DNA from 4 places in the Roseburia hominis A2-183 genome. Region 1 is predicted to be linked to each of the others. Evidence: predicted binding sites of a transcription regulator. Region 1 holds the regulator's gene; each other region holds the start of a gene.
What was found. The regulator HrcA, encoded in region 1, represses chaperone genes, less so after heat shock. The targets are predictions, from matches to a motif close to TGTTAGCACTCNNNNNNNNNGAGTGCTAACA.
Positions count from the first base shown of each region.

Region 2: a site for HrcA is predicted at 1,724-1,754, ahead of clpB (ATP-dependent chaperone ClpB). Genes of this name have one in related genera too.
Region 3: a site for HrcA is predicted at 2,309-2,339, ahead of RHOM_RS12510 (Hsp20/alpha crystallin family protein). Genes of this name have one in related genera too.
Region 4: a site for HrcA is predicted at 2,164-2,194, ahead of htpG (molecular chaperone HtpG). Genes of this name have one in related genera too.

Region 1 covers NC_015977.1:1,082,277-1,086,213, reverse strand. The annotation lists gene grpE (nucleotide exchange factor GrpE) at 1-647, opposite strand, end outside; gene hrcA (heat-inducible transcriptional repressor HrcA) at 661-1,713, opposite strand; gene RHOM_RS04890 (J domain-containing protein) at 2,000-2,638, opposite strand; gene RHOM_RS04885 (DUF5685 family protein) at 2,654-3,517, opposite strand; gene RHOM_RS04880 (hypothetical protein) at 3,544-3,937, opposite strand, start outside.
Region 2 covers NC_015977.1:778,484-782,420, forward strand. The annotation lists gene RHOM_RS03520 (ABC transporter permease subunit) at 1-499, shown strand, start outside; gene RHOM_RS03525 (ABC transporter substrate-binding protein) at 655-1,680, shown strand; gene clpB (ATP-dependent chaperone ClpB) at 1,853-3,937, shown strand, end outside.
Region 3 covers NC_015977.1:2,801,083-2,805,019, reverse strand. The annotation lists gene RHOM_RS12525 (SPL family radical SAM protein) at 1-112, shown strand, start outside; gene RHOM_RS12520 (SDR family oxidoreductase) at 124-885, shown strand; gene RHOM_RS12515 (MATE family efflux transporter) at 882-2,231, shown strand; gene RHOM_RS12510 (Hsp20/alpha crystallin family protein) at 2,499-2,963, shown strand; gene tnpA (IS200/IS605 family transposase) at 3,378-3,833, shown strand.
Region 4 covers NC_015977.1:1,348,660-1,352,596, forward strand. The annotation lists gene htpG (molecular chaperone HtpG) at 1-2,045, opposite strand, end outside; gene RHOM_RS06015 (hypothetical protein) at 2,365-3,937, shown strand, end outside.

The DNA.
Region 1 (3,937 bases):
GCAACCATGCTGTGGCGCACAACAGAATCCTTATACATATAACCCTTCTGTAACTCCTGTGCGACCACTCCGGAATCGTACTCCTCGCTTTCCACCTGCATCACTGCATTGTGGAAGTTCGGATCAAATTCCTGACCGACTGCCTCGATCGGCTTTACTCCGCTTGCATCAAGCTCGGTAAGCATCTGTCTGTATACTTTATCCATCCCGACGACAAACGCATCTTCTCGCTGCTCCTCCGGTACTGCTGCCAGTCCTCTCTCAAAATTGTCAATCACCGGAAGGATCTTCTCAATGATACTTTTTGCTCCCATATCGTACATCTGTGTTTTTTCTTTCTCTGTGCGCTTACGGAAGTTGTCGAATTCTGCCATCTGACGTTTTAATTTATCATTCAGTTCCTCGATCTGTTCGTCTTTTTTATCTTTCTTTTTCTTAAAGAATCCCTTCTTCTCATCGGCAGGTGCTTCCTGTCCGTCCTCTGCCTCAGATTCCTCTGTCTCTTCTGCCTGCTCGCCGGATTCAGCTGTTTCTGTTTCAGCCTCTGTCTCCTCCGCCTCGCTTACCTCTTCTGCCTGCTTCTCTGCGGCATCTTTTTCAAGATCCTCTAATACTTCTTCCATCATTTCTTCTTTTTTCTCTGCCATTCCAATCCTCCATCTATGTCTCACCTTTTGGTCTGTCCAAAATTCCATCGAGAGAATTCTTCAATACCTTCAGGTTATCCATGACTTTCTCATAATCCATTCGCTTCGGTCCTACAATACCGATGGTTCCGCGAATCCCTTCTCCCAATTCATAGGTTGCTGTAACCACGCTGCAGTCCTTCATCGTCTGAATCGGGCTTTCATTTCCTATATAAACCTGAATCCCTGTGCTCTTATCTTCCAACAGGTTCTCAGTGACAAGTGATGCAAGCTGCTGCTTCTCCTCAAATGTGGAGATCAGTTCACTCGCTTTTTCTGTGGAATCACTTAACTCCGGGTATTTGAACAGGTTCGTTGTCCCGCTCGTATAGATCCGGATATCCTCATCCTGTCCCATCGTCTCTGCCACGGTATCCAGCACATCACTGATGATGTCGCTGTGGATTCCCGCCTGCTCCTTCAACTTGGCGATCGTGCCGAGATTGATATCCTGCAAGGCAAGACCGTTGAGATTCGAGTTCAGCAGAATATTTAACTTCAGCATCGTCTCATTGTCGATCGGCTCGGATACTGGAATAATCTTGTTCTTGACCAGATTACCCTCCGTGACAATCACTGCCAGTATCTGTTCTTCATTCACATTGGAAAGCTGTATGAACTTTACCTTGTTGCGGTGGTAGCTCGGTGCCGACACCATCGTCGCATAGTTGGTATTTGCCGCCAGCATCTTTGCCACCTGCTGAAGAACCTGATCTACTTTTTCCGTGTGTTCAATGACGAACTTCTTCATGTCATCTACCTCACGGTTCTTCTCTTCCATCAGGTGATCTACATAAAACCGATACCCCTTATCGGAAGGAATACGTCCTGCGGAAGTATGCGGCTGCAGGATATAACCCAGTTCCTCCAGGTCTGCCATCTCATTGCGGATGGTCGCAGAACTCAGATTCAGATCTGTATATTTTGAAATGGTTCTCGACCCAACCGGCTCGCCTGTCTCCAGATAATTGCGGATGATCGCATCTAAAATTTTTACTTTACGTTCATCTAATTCCATCTCGTCCATCGCTGGTCTCCTGCTGCTTTTCCTGCAGTTCCTTTTGTCTTATTAGCACTCGTTGCTATGGAGTGCTAACACCTTACGTACTTAAGATAGCACCAACCTATTTCTTTGTCAACAGGATTTTTCATAAAAGTTGTGTTTTATTTGTGATTTTATAGTTTGTTTATAAATAGAAAAAATCCTCCGAAGGTTCCATGTCCTCCGGAGGATTCCCGCATCACTTTCTTCTATTATAATAGAATACACATTTCTCTCCATCTATATCCGCCCGTCAGGCGGAAAACTTCCGCTAAAACGGTCGGAAACAGCAACAGTTGCAGAGGAGATCCAGACAGAGCAGGCTTAAGCACCAGTTCCCTGCGCTCGCATACGGTCTGTCGTAGTCACTTCCCATGCTGGTATACCATGTGCCGCCATACTGAAGATGCTGTAAAAACTGCCGGTATTCCATATTGCTCGGCTCCATCTCCACCGCACGCTTTGCGTGTTCCATCGCGTTGATGTTATTGCCCATGCCCTGATTGGCAATCGCGCTGAAATAGTACCAGCGCGCCCGGCGTTCCCCAAACGGAATTCCGTTCAGCACATTCAACGCCTCCACATAGTGTCTGCTTGCAATATAATTTGCAGCCGCCTGCATCTTCGGCGATTCATTCTGACCGAATCCATGGCTGCCGGCGTAACTGTAACCGCCGGAATTGCTGCTGTAGCCGCCGCCATAACCGTATCCACCGCCCTGCTGCTTCTCCTTCATGATCTGGTCATATGCCTGCTGTACTTCCTTAAAATGCTCCTCAGCCTCATCCCTGTTCGGATTGTTCACATTCGCATCTGGATGGTATTTTCTGCTGAGTGCTCTGTATGCCTTTTTTATCTCTTCATCTGAGGCTCCCCGCGATACGCCGAGCACCTGATATGGATCTGTCATATATGTGTAACCTCGCTATTTGCGCGCTTTTTTCTTATTCTTCTCTTCCGCCTTGCGTTTTTTCAGCTGAAGATACTCGTATTTTGACCATACGCCGGAATACAGCACATTCCGCAGTATATCCGCATGTAATAAAATCGGAAGGCGCTCAAACGACTTGGCGCACTCGGACATCATGCTCGTGAGCAGCAGACGGCAGAGCGTATCCATGTCATCCGCACTCTCCCGCATCGCATAGACGAGTGGATTGTACTCCTTTTTCCTGCGATCCTCATCGTAATCCTCATAGGCATCCATAATGTAGATGAACTTTCCCATGTAAAAGCCAAGTGTGCGCAGCTCTTCCTGCCACTCATCCTCTCTCCAGCAGAAAATCTCACCCAGCATCTCTCCGGTCAGACCTGCCACCACATCAAGGTTCGTCTCGCCTCTTGCCTCCACCTCGTCTGTTTTTCGCATGAACTCTTCCACTGCGTGAACCTGGCGCGGATACTTCTCTATCACGCGCGCATAGTCCTTATCCAGCATCTTTGCAAACGCCTTCTTCGTATAGGCTTTCTCGTCCTTCCAGTCGTCAATCAGATTATGATAGGCTACAATCAGATTCATATCCGCCGCATAATCTGTCGCCTCATTGATCCACACCTGCCGCTTCCTGGTCGGATGCAGCGCGCAGGTAATCTCGGAGGATTCATTCGTAAGCTCATACAAGCCCGTCAGAAGAACGATCAGAAATGTCATATCATAGTTGAGCAGCATCTGTCCTTTTGCACCACAGTTGGATTTGAGTCTCTGGCACAGTCCGCAGTAATATGCCTGATATGCCTTCCGGTTCTCCTCTGTCATGATCTTCTGATTGATATTTATGTAACCGAACATTCCAAGTTCTCCTTTGCCCTGCCAGATCAGCTTCTTCTGATGAATTCTCTCCTGCACTTCGGGCAGGTAATACAGATTTTGCCTCTTCCCTTCGGCACCCGCACTCTCTGCCTGCATCCAGGACACTTGAAAAAGCGGTAGGTATCTCTCTGTGCGAAGCGCTTCTTCCACTGATCCCGCTTCACAACTGCTTTGTAGCGCCTGCTCAGATACCGCTGATTCTCCTCGTAACGCTTCGAGACGTTCTTTGAAAACATACGGAAACAATTATAAATCATCAGCGCAATTCCAAACCAGTAAAAAATGGAAAGCACCGGCAGAAGCCCGCTAAACATCGACACAACCAGACTCACCAATACCACGATGTTCAAGGTTCTCCCAAGCTCATCCGCTCCATACCGTCCAGTCATAAAACGCTGC
Region 2 (3,937 bases), 300 kb from region 1:
GGGCGTGGTGCAGGTTCCGTTTATCCGTGTATCGGTAATCGTGGCGCTGCTCGTGCTGATAGCCGTATTTTTCATGCTCCGCTATACCAAGTTCGGCAGAAGCCTTTACGCAGTCGGAGGAAGTGAGCAGTCGGCGACCATGATGGGACTGGACGTGAAGAAGACGAAGCTGAAGGCGTATGTGCTTTCCTCATTCCTCTGCTCGATCGGTGGCATCTGCTACTGCCTGAACACGATGTCGGGAAATGTGCAGCAGGCACTCGGACTTGAGATGGATGCCATTGCTTCCTCCGTTATCGGCGGTACATTATTGACAGGCGGTGTGGGAAATGTCATCGGCTCCTTCTTTGGTGTACTTATCAACGGAACGATTTCCACACTGGTGAAGACGAACGGCAAGCTGCTCAGCTCGTGGTCCAACATTGCGGTGGCTGCGCTGCTCTGCTTCTTCATCGTATTACAGAGTATCTTTGCAAAGATCAAAGAGAAGAGCAAATAAAAACAAGGCTGTCCAGGGGCTGTCCACTTCATGCGGCAGCCTTTTGGCTCCTCTATGGGAAAATACCGTGCTGCGTTAAAAAAGCACCCCGGGCAGGAGGTGCAGCCGGCAGGAGAAAAGGCGGGAGGAATATGAACATATTTCAGAAGAGGACTGTGGGAAAAAAAGGAATCGCGGCGGCGCTGCTTGCCAGCCAGCTGCTCTTTACAGCCGGCTGTGGGAGTGGGGAGCAGAGAGAGACTGCGGGACAGCTGGATACGGAGCAGACGATGCAGCAGGACGGCTATATTGTGGTCGGATATGTGCAGGTCGGCTCGGAATCCGACTGGAGAACCACCAACACACAGTCCTTTAAGGATGTGTTCACGCAGGAAAACGGCTACTATCTGATCTTCGAGGACGGACAGCAGAAGCAGGAGAACCAGGTGAAGGCAATCCGCAATCTGATCCTGCAGGAGGTGGATTATATCGTGCTCGACCCGATCGTGGAGACAGGCTGGGAATCCGTTCTGGAGGAGGCGAAGGAAGCCGGAATCCCGGTGATTCTGTCTGACCGCAGGGCGGAGATGGAGGACGACAGCCTGTATACATGCTGGGTGGGCAGTGACTTCGCGGAGGAGGGCAGGAACGCCGGGCACTGGCTGGAGAATTATCTGGAAAAGCAGGGGCGGAGCGGGGAGACAGTTCATATCGTATCTCTCCAGGGGACGCTGGGCTCCTCTGCACAGATCGGGCGGACAGACGGATTCGCAGAGGTTCTCCAGCAGAATGAAAACTGGGTGATGCTGGAGCGCCAGTCGGGGGATTTCACGCAGGCAAAGGGGCAGGAGGTTATGAAGGAATTTCTCGAAAAATACGAGGATATTGATGTTGTAATCAGCGAGAATGACAATATGACCTTTGGCGCTATCGAGGCGATCCGGGAGGCGGGCAGGACGATTGGCAGTGACGGGGACATTATTATCCTGTCCTTTGATGCGGTAAGGGATGCCCTCAAGGCAATCCAGACCGGGGACATCGCGGCTGATTTTGAATGCAATCCGCTGACAGCCCCGCTTGTGGAGGAGACGATCCGCCGCCTGGAGGCGGGGGAAAGCGTGGAGAAGATCCAGTATGTGGAGGAGACATATTTTGACTGTGAGATGGATCTCTCGGAGCTGTTGGAGAGCAGACCATATTAGGCAGGAAGTCCCTGCTTCTGCTGGCGGTAAAATTATCTGAAAAAATTAGCACTCACCTCTTGACAGTGCTAACAACTGGTGCTATAACATAATTGTAACAGGGAGAACAAAGCAGGCGGCGCATAGATATGTGCCGCCTGTATATCATAGGAAGAGAAAGAGAGGTACGCTTATGAACATTCAGAAATTTACACAAAAGTCAGTGGAAGCCATTAACGATTGCGAGAAGCTTGCCTATGAATATGGAAATCAGGAGATCGAGCAGGAGCATCTTCTGGTTGCACTCATGCGGCAGGAGGATGGACTGATTCCGAAGCTGATTGAGAAGATGGAGATTCAGAAGGAGCACTTCATGGATAACGCCGAGCGGCATCTGGCAGCGCGTGTCAAGGTGTCTGGCGGTCAGGTCTATGTCGGACAGGATTTAAATAAGGTGCTCATTCATGCCGAGGATGAGGCGAAGCAGATGGGGGACGAGTATGTTTCTGTCGAGCATCTGTTCCTGGCGCTGATCAAGTATCCGAATAAGGCATTGAAGGAGATCTTTAAGGAGTACGGCATTACCAGAGAACGGTTTTTGCAGGCGCTCTCGACAGTCCGCGGCAATCAGCGCGTGACATCGGACAATCCGGAAGCAACCTACGACACGCTGGAGAAGTACGGGTATGATATGGTAGCCCGTGCGAGAGACCAGAAGCTGGATCCGGTCATCGGACGTGATGATGAGATCCGGAATGTCGTGCGGATTCTGTCCCGTAAGACGAAAAACAACCCGGTGCTGATCGGTGAGCCGGGTGTCGGCAAGACGGCTGTTGTCGAGGGGCTTGCCCAGCGAATTGTAAAAGGCGATGTGCCGGAGGGCTTAAAGGACAAGAAATTGTTTGCACTGGATATGGGTGCGTTAATCGCAGGTGCAAAATACCGCGGTGAATTCGAGGAGCGGTTAAAGGCAGTGCTTGATGAGGTGAAAAGTTCCGAGGGACAGATTATCCTGTTCATTGATGAGCTTCACACGATCGTGGGTGCGGGCAAGACGGATGGTGCGATGGATGCCGGACAGCTGTTAAAGCCGATGCTTGCGCGTGGTGAACTGCATTGTATCGGTGCGACGACCCTGGATGAGTACCGCGAATACATTGAAAAAGATGCGGCGCTCGAGCGTCGTTTCCAGCCGGTAATGGTGGATGAGCCGACGGTCGAGGATACCATCTCCATTTTGCGTGGATTGAAGGAGCGCTACGAGGTTTTCCATGGAGTTAAGATTACAGATTCTGCGCTGGTATCGGCAGCAGTGCTCTCCAACCGTTATATTTCGGATCGTTTTCTTCCAGATAAAGCGATCGATCTGGTCGATGAGGCGTGCGCGCTGATCAAGACCGAGCTGGATTCCATGCCGACGGAACTGGACGAGTTGAACCGCCGTGTCATGCAGATGGAGATTGAGGAGACAGCGCTGAAAAAGGAGACCGACCGTCTGAGCCAGGAGCGTCTGGCAAATCTGCAGAAAGAACTGGCAGAGCTGCGCGATGAATTCAACACGAAGAAAGCGCAGTGGGAGAATGAGAAAAAGTCGGTAGAAAAAGTACAGAAGCTGCGTGAGGAGATCGAAGCGGTCAAGAATGAGATCAAGATGGCACAGCAGAAGTACGATCTGGAGAAGGCAGCCGAATTGCAGTACGGCAAGCTGCCACAGCTACAGAAGCAGTTGGAGATCGAGGAGGAAGCCGTGAAGAAACGCGACCTTTCCCTGGTGCATGAAAACGTCAGTGAGGAAGAGATTGCGCGGATCATCTCCAGATGGACAGGAATTCCGGTGGCAAAGCTGACGGAGAGCGAGCGTAACAAGACGCTGCATCTCGACGAGGAACTGCACAAACGTGTCATCGGCCAGGATGAGGGCGTCACGAAAGTGACGGAAGCAATCATCCGTTCCAAAGCAGGTATCAAAGACCCGAGTAAGCCGATCGGATCATTCCTGTTCTTAGGACCGACCGGTGTTGGTAAGACAGAGCTTGCAAAGGCGCTTGCAGCAAGTCTCTTCGATGATGAGTCGAATATGGTGCGTCTTGATATGAGTGAGTATATGGAGAAATATTCCGTCTCCCGTCTGATCGGAGCGCCTCCAGGATATGTCGGATACGATGAGGGTGGACAGCTGACCGAGGCAGTGCGCAGAAAGCCGTATTCGGTGGTATTGTTTGATGAGGTGGAGAAGGCACATCCGGATGTGTTCAACGTTCTGTTGCAGGTACTGGAC
Region 3 (3,937 bases), 1.7 Mb from region 1:
CGGCGGGGTGTACCATTACCCGACGGCGCTCATGGAGGAGATGGAGCAGTATATGACGGAAAAACTTGCCGCTTATCTTCCGGCAGAGCGGATTTTCCAGTGGAAGGAATAAGGAGAGAATACATGGAGCAGTGTAGAGAAAACGAGGCGGCGATTGTCACGGGGGCGTCCTCCGGGATCGGGGCGGCGATCAGTGCCAGACTGTGCAAAATGGGATATGAAGTGTTTGGCATCGGACGCTCGTTCGGCAGCAGTTTCGCGGAACAGTTTCCGGACGTTGCAGATAATCCGCTGTTTCATGCGGTGGTCTGCGATCTTCTGGACACGGAAAAAATGTTGAAGCTGGTGCGGGGGATTGTGGCGGAAGCCGGGGTAACGCTGCTCGTCAACAATGCCGGCAGCGCGTACTACGGACTGCACGAGGAACTAAGCCCGAAGAAGATTCAGGAGATGGTGCGCACAGATCTGGAAGTGCCGATGATTTTAAGCCAGCAGCTGCTGCGCGGGTTTAAGAAAAACAAGGGCTGCATCGTCAATATCGCATCCGTGACGGCGCAGCAGTCGAATCCGCACGGCTGTGCCTACGGCGCGGTAAAGGCAGGACTTGCGAGCTTTTCGTGCAGCCTCTTTGACGAGGCGCGAAAATACGGTGTGCGCGTGGCGACGGTATCCCCGGATATGACGAAGACGGAATTGTATCGCAATGCAGACTTTACGGTGGGGGAGGAGACGGAGAGCTATCTTCTGCCGCAGGACGTCGCGGAGGCGGTGGCGTATATCGTGGGGCAGAGAGAGGGCGTGGCGGTGTCGGAGGTGACGCTCCGCCCGCAGTATCACAGAATCCGGCGCAAGCCGGTAGCGAAAAAGGAGAGACCGGTCGAATGAAAGATCTTACAAAAGGAAAACCGTCAACGCTGATTCTTGCGTTTGCACTGCCGATATTTCTGGGGAATCTGCTGCAGCTGACCTACAGTGTGACCGACACGAGAATTGTCGGCTCTTTTCTCGGGGAGGATGCGCTCGCTGCAGTCGGTGCAACGACGACACTCAGCAATCTCATCATCGGCTTTTTGCTCGGACTGGCGAACGGGTTTGCCATCATCACGGCGCAGCGGTTCGGCGCGAAGGATATCCGGGGCGTGAAAAAATCGTTTGCCGCTTCCCTGGTGCTCGGAACGGTGATCTCGGTCGTGCTGACGGTGCTAGGACTGGTGTTTTTACAGCCGATCCTGCGGTTTTTAAATGTGCCGGAGCATCTGATTCCGGTGGCAGGACCTTACATATTTATCATCATAGCGGGACTTCTTGCGACATTCCTCTATGACGCGTGTGCCGCAGCACTTCGGGCGCTCGGGGATACCGTCACGCCGCTCGTGATTCTGGCAGTGTCGGTGGCGTTAAATATCGCGGGAGATCTTCTGTTCGTGCTGGTGTTAAAGGCGGGTGTGCGCGGAGCTGCCGCCGCCACGGTTCTGGCACAGATTCTGGCGTTTGTGATCTGCTGGATCTACATGCTAAGACGGTATGAAATGCTCCGTCTTGCACAGGAGGATTTCCGGGATGCGGATACGGCGATGGTGAAAAACATGCTCGGATCGGGGCTGTCGATGGGCTTTATGAGCTCGCTGGTCAATATCGGCTCGCTGACACTCCAGACGGCGATCAATAAGCTGGGGCAGGACATCATCGTGGCGCACACGGCGGCGCGGAAAATTTCCGAGATTTTTATGACGATGTTCAGCGTCTTCGGACAGACGATGGCGACCTACTGCGGACAGAATCTGGGCGCGGGCAGGATCGACCGGGTCAAAAAAGGCATCCGGCTCGGCATTTTCTACACCTGCATCTGGTGTACGCTTTCCGCGGTGGCGAGCTACACGATTGGCAGATGGCTGGTATATCTTGTGACGGGAAGCACGAATGAGGTTGTGATCTTAAATGCGACCAACTACCTGAAATTCGACACGCTGTTCTACTATGTGACGGCGGTGATCTGCGTGCTCCGAAACGCCATGCAGGGACTGGGCGATCATATCACGCCGCTCATTTCGAGTTCGCTTGAGATGGTCGGGAAAATCGTGATCGCCGCCACGCTTGTGCCGATGTTAGGCTACACCGGTGTCATTGTGGCGGAGCCGCTCGTGTGGTTTATCATGGTAATTCCGCTCGTCGTGCAGATCTTCCGGATGCCGGTACTTTGGGAAGAAAACATGGGAAATCAAGGAAAATGATGCGTAGTTGGACGATAACAACGCTTGAAATGCTGTAAAATCAAGCAATTACAGGATTTCACAAAAAGTTCACAGAAAATTAGCACTCAACACTTGACAGTGCTAATAAACGGTGTTATAACATAGTCAGAACAAAGGAGAGGAACAAAAGGAGAACAGGAAATGAGTTCTATGAGTTCCCAGAACATCCCGGTTCCAAAGAAACAAGGAAACAGCATGAGTGTATCTGCCGAAGGCAGGTACGAAGTAGAAAAGGAGAGATGACTTATGTTAACACCTAGTATTTTTGGAGAGAACTTATTTGATGACTGGTTTGATGATTTTCCATTTTTCGATGACAGAGATTTGCGCAAGGTTGACAAGAAGCTGTACGGCAGAAGAGCCGGTAACCTGATGAAGACAGATATTCAGGAGATGAAGGATGGCTACAAGATGGAAGTTGATCTTCCGGGCTTCAAGAAGGATGAGATTACCGTAGAGCTGGATGACGGATATCTGACCATCAGTGCCGCCAAGGGACTGGATCAGGACGAGAAGGAGAAAGAATCCGGACGTTACATCCGCAGAGAGCGTTATGCAGGTGCCTGCAGCCGGAGCTTCTATGTGGGCGAGGGCGTAACCGAGGAGGATATCAAGGCTGAGTTCAAGCACGGTATCTTAACGCTGGTTGTTCCGAAGAAGGAAGCAAAGCCTGCAGTAGAGCAGAAGAAATACATTGCGATTGAAGGATAAGGATGACAGAGAGAAAGGAAGCGTATGATCATGTCAGATAAGAATCCAAAACATCCGTTGAAGAAGAAAAAAAGTAGCAGCAAAGGTGAATATGGCAGACCATGAGGCGGTCGAGGAAGCGAGAGAAGCCCACAAGTCGAAAAAGCATGTTTACTAAGCGATACGCCTGCAGATGACAGGAGAAAAGGGACAGGGAGCTGCACAGCACGAAGTGCTGTGCGCCCCTGTCCCTTTTTCGTCATTAGGCTTTAGCCTGCTGAATGCGTGTTTACGAGTTTCTCAACAGAGAAACGAAGTACGCATAAAGCAAAAACCCACCTGCTATGCGGGTGGAGTCAAATCGTTATACAGAAAAACACCTTTCCGTTACAATAGAGTTGTTCAGTCACTATTGCAAGAAAGGAAAGGTGTTTTATGGCGAATAAGTCTAATGATCTCGCCCATACAAAATGGATGTGTAAATACCATATTGTATTTACTCCTAAGTATAGACGAAAAATTATTTATAATCAATTAAAAGAGGATATACGTGATATTCTGAAACAGTTATGTGCATATAAGGGCGTGGAGATTATTGAAGGGCATCTCATGCCTGACCATATTCATATGCTAGTAAGTATTCCGCCAAAGATGAGCGTGTCGAGTTTTATGGGATATTTAAAGGGAAAGTCAGCGCTTATGATTTTTGACAGACATGCAAATCTCAAATATAAATTTGGAAACAGACATTTCTGGTCAGAGGGATATTATGTCAGCACCGTAGGATTAAATGAAGCGACAATAAAAAAGTATATTCAAGATCAAGAAAAGTACGATATCATGCAAGATAAATTAAGTGTGAAGGAGTACGAAGACCCTTTTAAGGGTTAAGTCGAAGTAGTACAAACGCCCATTCATGGGCATAAGCAACGCGTCAAGTGCAATAGTGACTTGAACGAAGAGAAAGTCTAGGGCGCCTTGAGACGCTGTCGGGT
Region 4 (3,937 bases), 270 kb from region 1:
GCATCGACGGACAACGGTTGGTTGGACAGCATTGCCAGGTCATAGAGCTGCTCGCAGAACATCGGAACGTTCTCGGAATCCTTGTGCTCGAAAATGTATTTGACCAGTGCATGGTTCGCGTTTAAGGTTAAGGTCTGGTCTGCGGCGAACATATTCGGGTCCATACCGCCCATGCCGCCCATAGCGTACATCTTCATCATATCCTGCATACGTCTGCCTTCCTCGGAGAGAGTGATGATGGAAGCAAGATTCTCATTCTTTAACTTCTCCACCTTGACGGTCAGCTTGTCGTTGCCAAGTGCCTTTTTAAACAGGTCGGTCAGCGTGTCGGTCTCTTCCTTTAAATCAGCGGCATCGTCTGCATCCTTTAAGGAGTCTGTGACATCCGCATCGATTCGCATGAATTTATAATGCTCGTTGCGTTGCTCTAACTGGGAGATGAAGGAGGTATCGATGTTGTGGTCTAAGATCACAGCGTCCATTCCCTGCTCCTTGAAGAGCTTGATGTACTGTCCCTGCTGTACCTTGTCGGTCACGTAGTAGATGACCTTGCGCTCGTCCTTTTCCTCTTCGGAATCGTCCTTTGCATCAGCATCCTCTGTGACGGAATTGCCGTTCTTGTCAACAACATCGGAAGCAGCATCGGTGTCTTCCTTTTTCTCCTCTTCTTTTACGAGAAGCTCCGGAAGGGTAAGGTACTTGTCATCCAGATTTTTAAAGAGGATATAGTCGTTCATCTTGTCGCAGAACTTGGGGTCTTTTAAGCAGCCGTATTTGATGAACGGACTGATGTCATCCCAGTATTTCTCGTAGGATTCCTTGTCTGTCTTGCACATGCCGATCAGCTTGTCAGCCACTTTCTTCGTGATGTATTCCTCAATCTTCTTGACGAATCCGTCATTCTGCAGAGCGGAGCGGGAGACATTGAGCGGAAGATCCGGACAATCGATCACACCCTTTAAGAGCATCAGAAATTCCGGAATGACTTCCTTGATATTGTCGGCGATAAATACCTGGTTGTTGTATAATTTGATAGTTCCCTCGATGGAATCGTACTCTGTATTGATCTTCGGGAAGTAAAGGATACCCTTTAAGTTGAACGGATAATCCATATTCAAGTGAATCCAGAACAGCGGCTCCTTGTAATCTAAGAATACCTTGCGGTAGAACGCCTTGTATTCCTCGTCGGTGCAGTCGTTCGGGTTCTTAAGCCACAGCGGGTTAGTGTCGTTGAGCGGAACCGGGCGTTTTAAAATCTTTAACTTATCCTTGGCAGGGGAGATCTCGACAGTCTCCTTCTCACCGTTCTCGTTCTCTTTTTCCTCGGTCTTTGCCTCCTCGTGAATCTCCTCCACGACCGTATCGGTATCGCGCTTGTCAGCAGCGTCGATGGTCTCGTATTCCGGCTCGGCATTTGCCTTGCTAAGGTAGATCTCGGTCGGCATGAAAGAGCAGTATTTCTCGATCACTTCGCGTGCACGGTACTCGTTTGCAAATTCGAGACAGTCCTCGTTCAGATGAAGCGTGATCTGTGTACCGATCGTTGTCTTGGTGCCGTCGGTCAGTTCGTAATCGGTACCGCCGTCGCAGGTCCAGTGTACCGGTGTGGCGCCTTCCTTATAAGATAAGGTATCGATCTCAACCTCGTCCGCTACCATGAAAGCGGAGTAGAAGCCCAGTCCGAAATGTCCGATGATCTGATCGTCCGTGGACTTGTCCTTGTACTTCTGAATGAAATCGGTCGCACCGGAAAATGCGATCTGGCAGATGTATTCCTCGACTTCGTCTGCCGTCATACCAAGACCGTTATCGGTAAATGTCAGGGTCTTAGCCTCAGGGTCTACGGTGACGCTGATCTTTGCCTTGAAATCAGCTGGGAGCGTGTACTCGCCCATCATGTCTAACTTTTTTAATTTGGTAATGGCATCACAGCCGTTGCTGATCAACTCACGATAGAAAATGTCGTGGTCGGAATACAGCCATTTCTTGATAATCGGAAACAGGTTATCGCTGTCAATTGAAAGACTTCCATGTTTGTTTGCCATAATAAAACACTCCTTTATCTAAAAATAAAATATGTACGGTAGAACGGAAGACGACAGTAACATCGTCATTCCCTTTTAAATAAGAGTTTATATCCGTCATTCCAAAAAGTCAATACAAAATCAGCACTCTTTTCACATGAGTGCTAACAACATTCCCGGAAGGCTGAAAAACAGGGAAACAGCGGAATTATTAAAAGTTTATAAAGTGAGGGGATGGTTTCTTGAAAAAAAATATTTTTTGCATGCGAGATTTGAAAAACGCCTCATATATGAGTATACTGTTGGTAGAAAGCGATGGATGAGAAGTGAGGTTGCGTCTATGATACTGTTGAGAGCAAATACGGAATTGCACCAGACATTTGAACGCCTGATTGAGGCGATGAAAGTTCCGGTCAAATGGAACGGCATATTTGTAGTGATTGACAATTACATGATTTTACAGGGGGAGGTGCGTTCCCTGTTTTTCCATTTTGACACGCGCAATGTGGCGACGAACATCATCGACATACCGGTAAAAGAGGACGAGATCGGTGAGGTCGGCACGAACATGCGGGTGCAGAATGCCATCAACCTGATTTTATATGCATTCGGAAAATGGGGGACGATCAAGGGCGTCCGCGTAGACAAAAGTTTTGAACAGTTAAATACGCTGTTTACGGACATTATGAAGGAGATGCAGGTCGAACCGGAGTACACGCCGTCCTATCTGCGTTTCTACCGGAGCGGAATGCGGATCACCTATGAGGATGTTATCCAGACGGCGCAGGAAGAGGAGCAGGCACAGCCGGAGGATGAGGAAACGAACGAGGGCGGACTCTGGCACAAGGTCGTCTGGAAACGCGCTCAGGCGGAGTTCGCCCGGGCGGACATCACGGTGAGCGAGCGGAGAAAGAGCCGGATCGGGAATAATTTTTACCTCGTGGGGTATCTCTGCCCGGCATGCTGCGGCAAGCTGCATATGGCGGTCTATCCGGCTGGAAAGGAATTTAAGATCGAGACGGAGGAGGGCGGCGTGCTGCTGGCGAGAGCCGCGACCTGCAATGCCTGCAGGCGGTTTTACACGCCGCGTCCCGGCAGATTGTTCTCGGAGGGCGATATTTACACGCTGGATTTTGCGACGGACGACGCGGCGTATGACGATTATCTGGAGCTTTTGGGGAGAAATGCCGACCGGGTGTCCAACTATCACACGAATGTCTATGCCGACGGAAGACGGCCGGATACGGAGGAGGACGGGGAGGAATCCCTGGAGGATCTCTGCAACGCACTGCCGGAATTGTCGGATCTTGAGGTGAAAAAGCTGTCCGCGCGGATGGAGGAGGGCTTTTATCCGGAAGAATCCGTGGAAAAATACGAGGCAAAAGTGCACAGCCGGGAGAGAGAGCGGCACGACGAGGGACGCTCTTTGCCGCAGCGGGAACAGGCAGCGGAAGAACCGGATAAGCAGTCTGGAACGCGGACACCGAAAGAGACGGCGAAGCAGTCAGCGGGGCGGAAGGAGACAGACAGCGTAGGGAGTGGACGACCGGCAGACCGCGGACGCGGTATGGCTGCAGAGACGGAAACGCGCAGAGCAGACCACAGAGCGGCGGAGGCAGAAATGCATGGAGCAGATCGCAGAGCGGCGGAGGCAGGAAGCAGCCTGCGTCCGGACGCGGATGGAGCGGGCAGACCCGCCGCTAAGGAGCGGACAGGCGGAAAAGACATCCATGCGGCAACGCAGACGCCGGAGGGAGGAATGACCGTGGACGGCGTCATTGTCACACCGGAAGAACGGAAAAGCGTGCAGGAGCACTATGAGGCGCGTCTGGCGGTCATGGACCGCTATTCCGACCGGCAGCTGCAGGAGTTAAAGCGGCAGCTGGAAGGAGAGCGCAAGCTGACGGAGGACG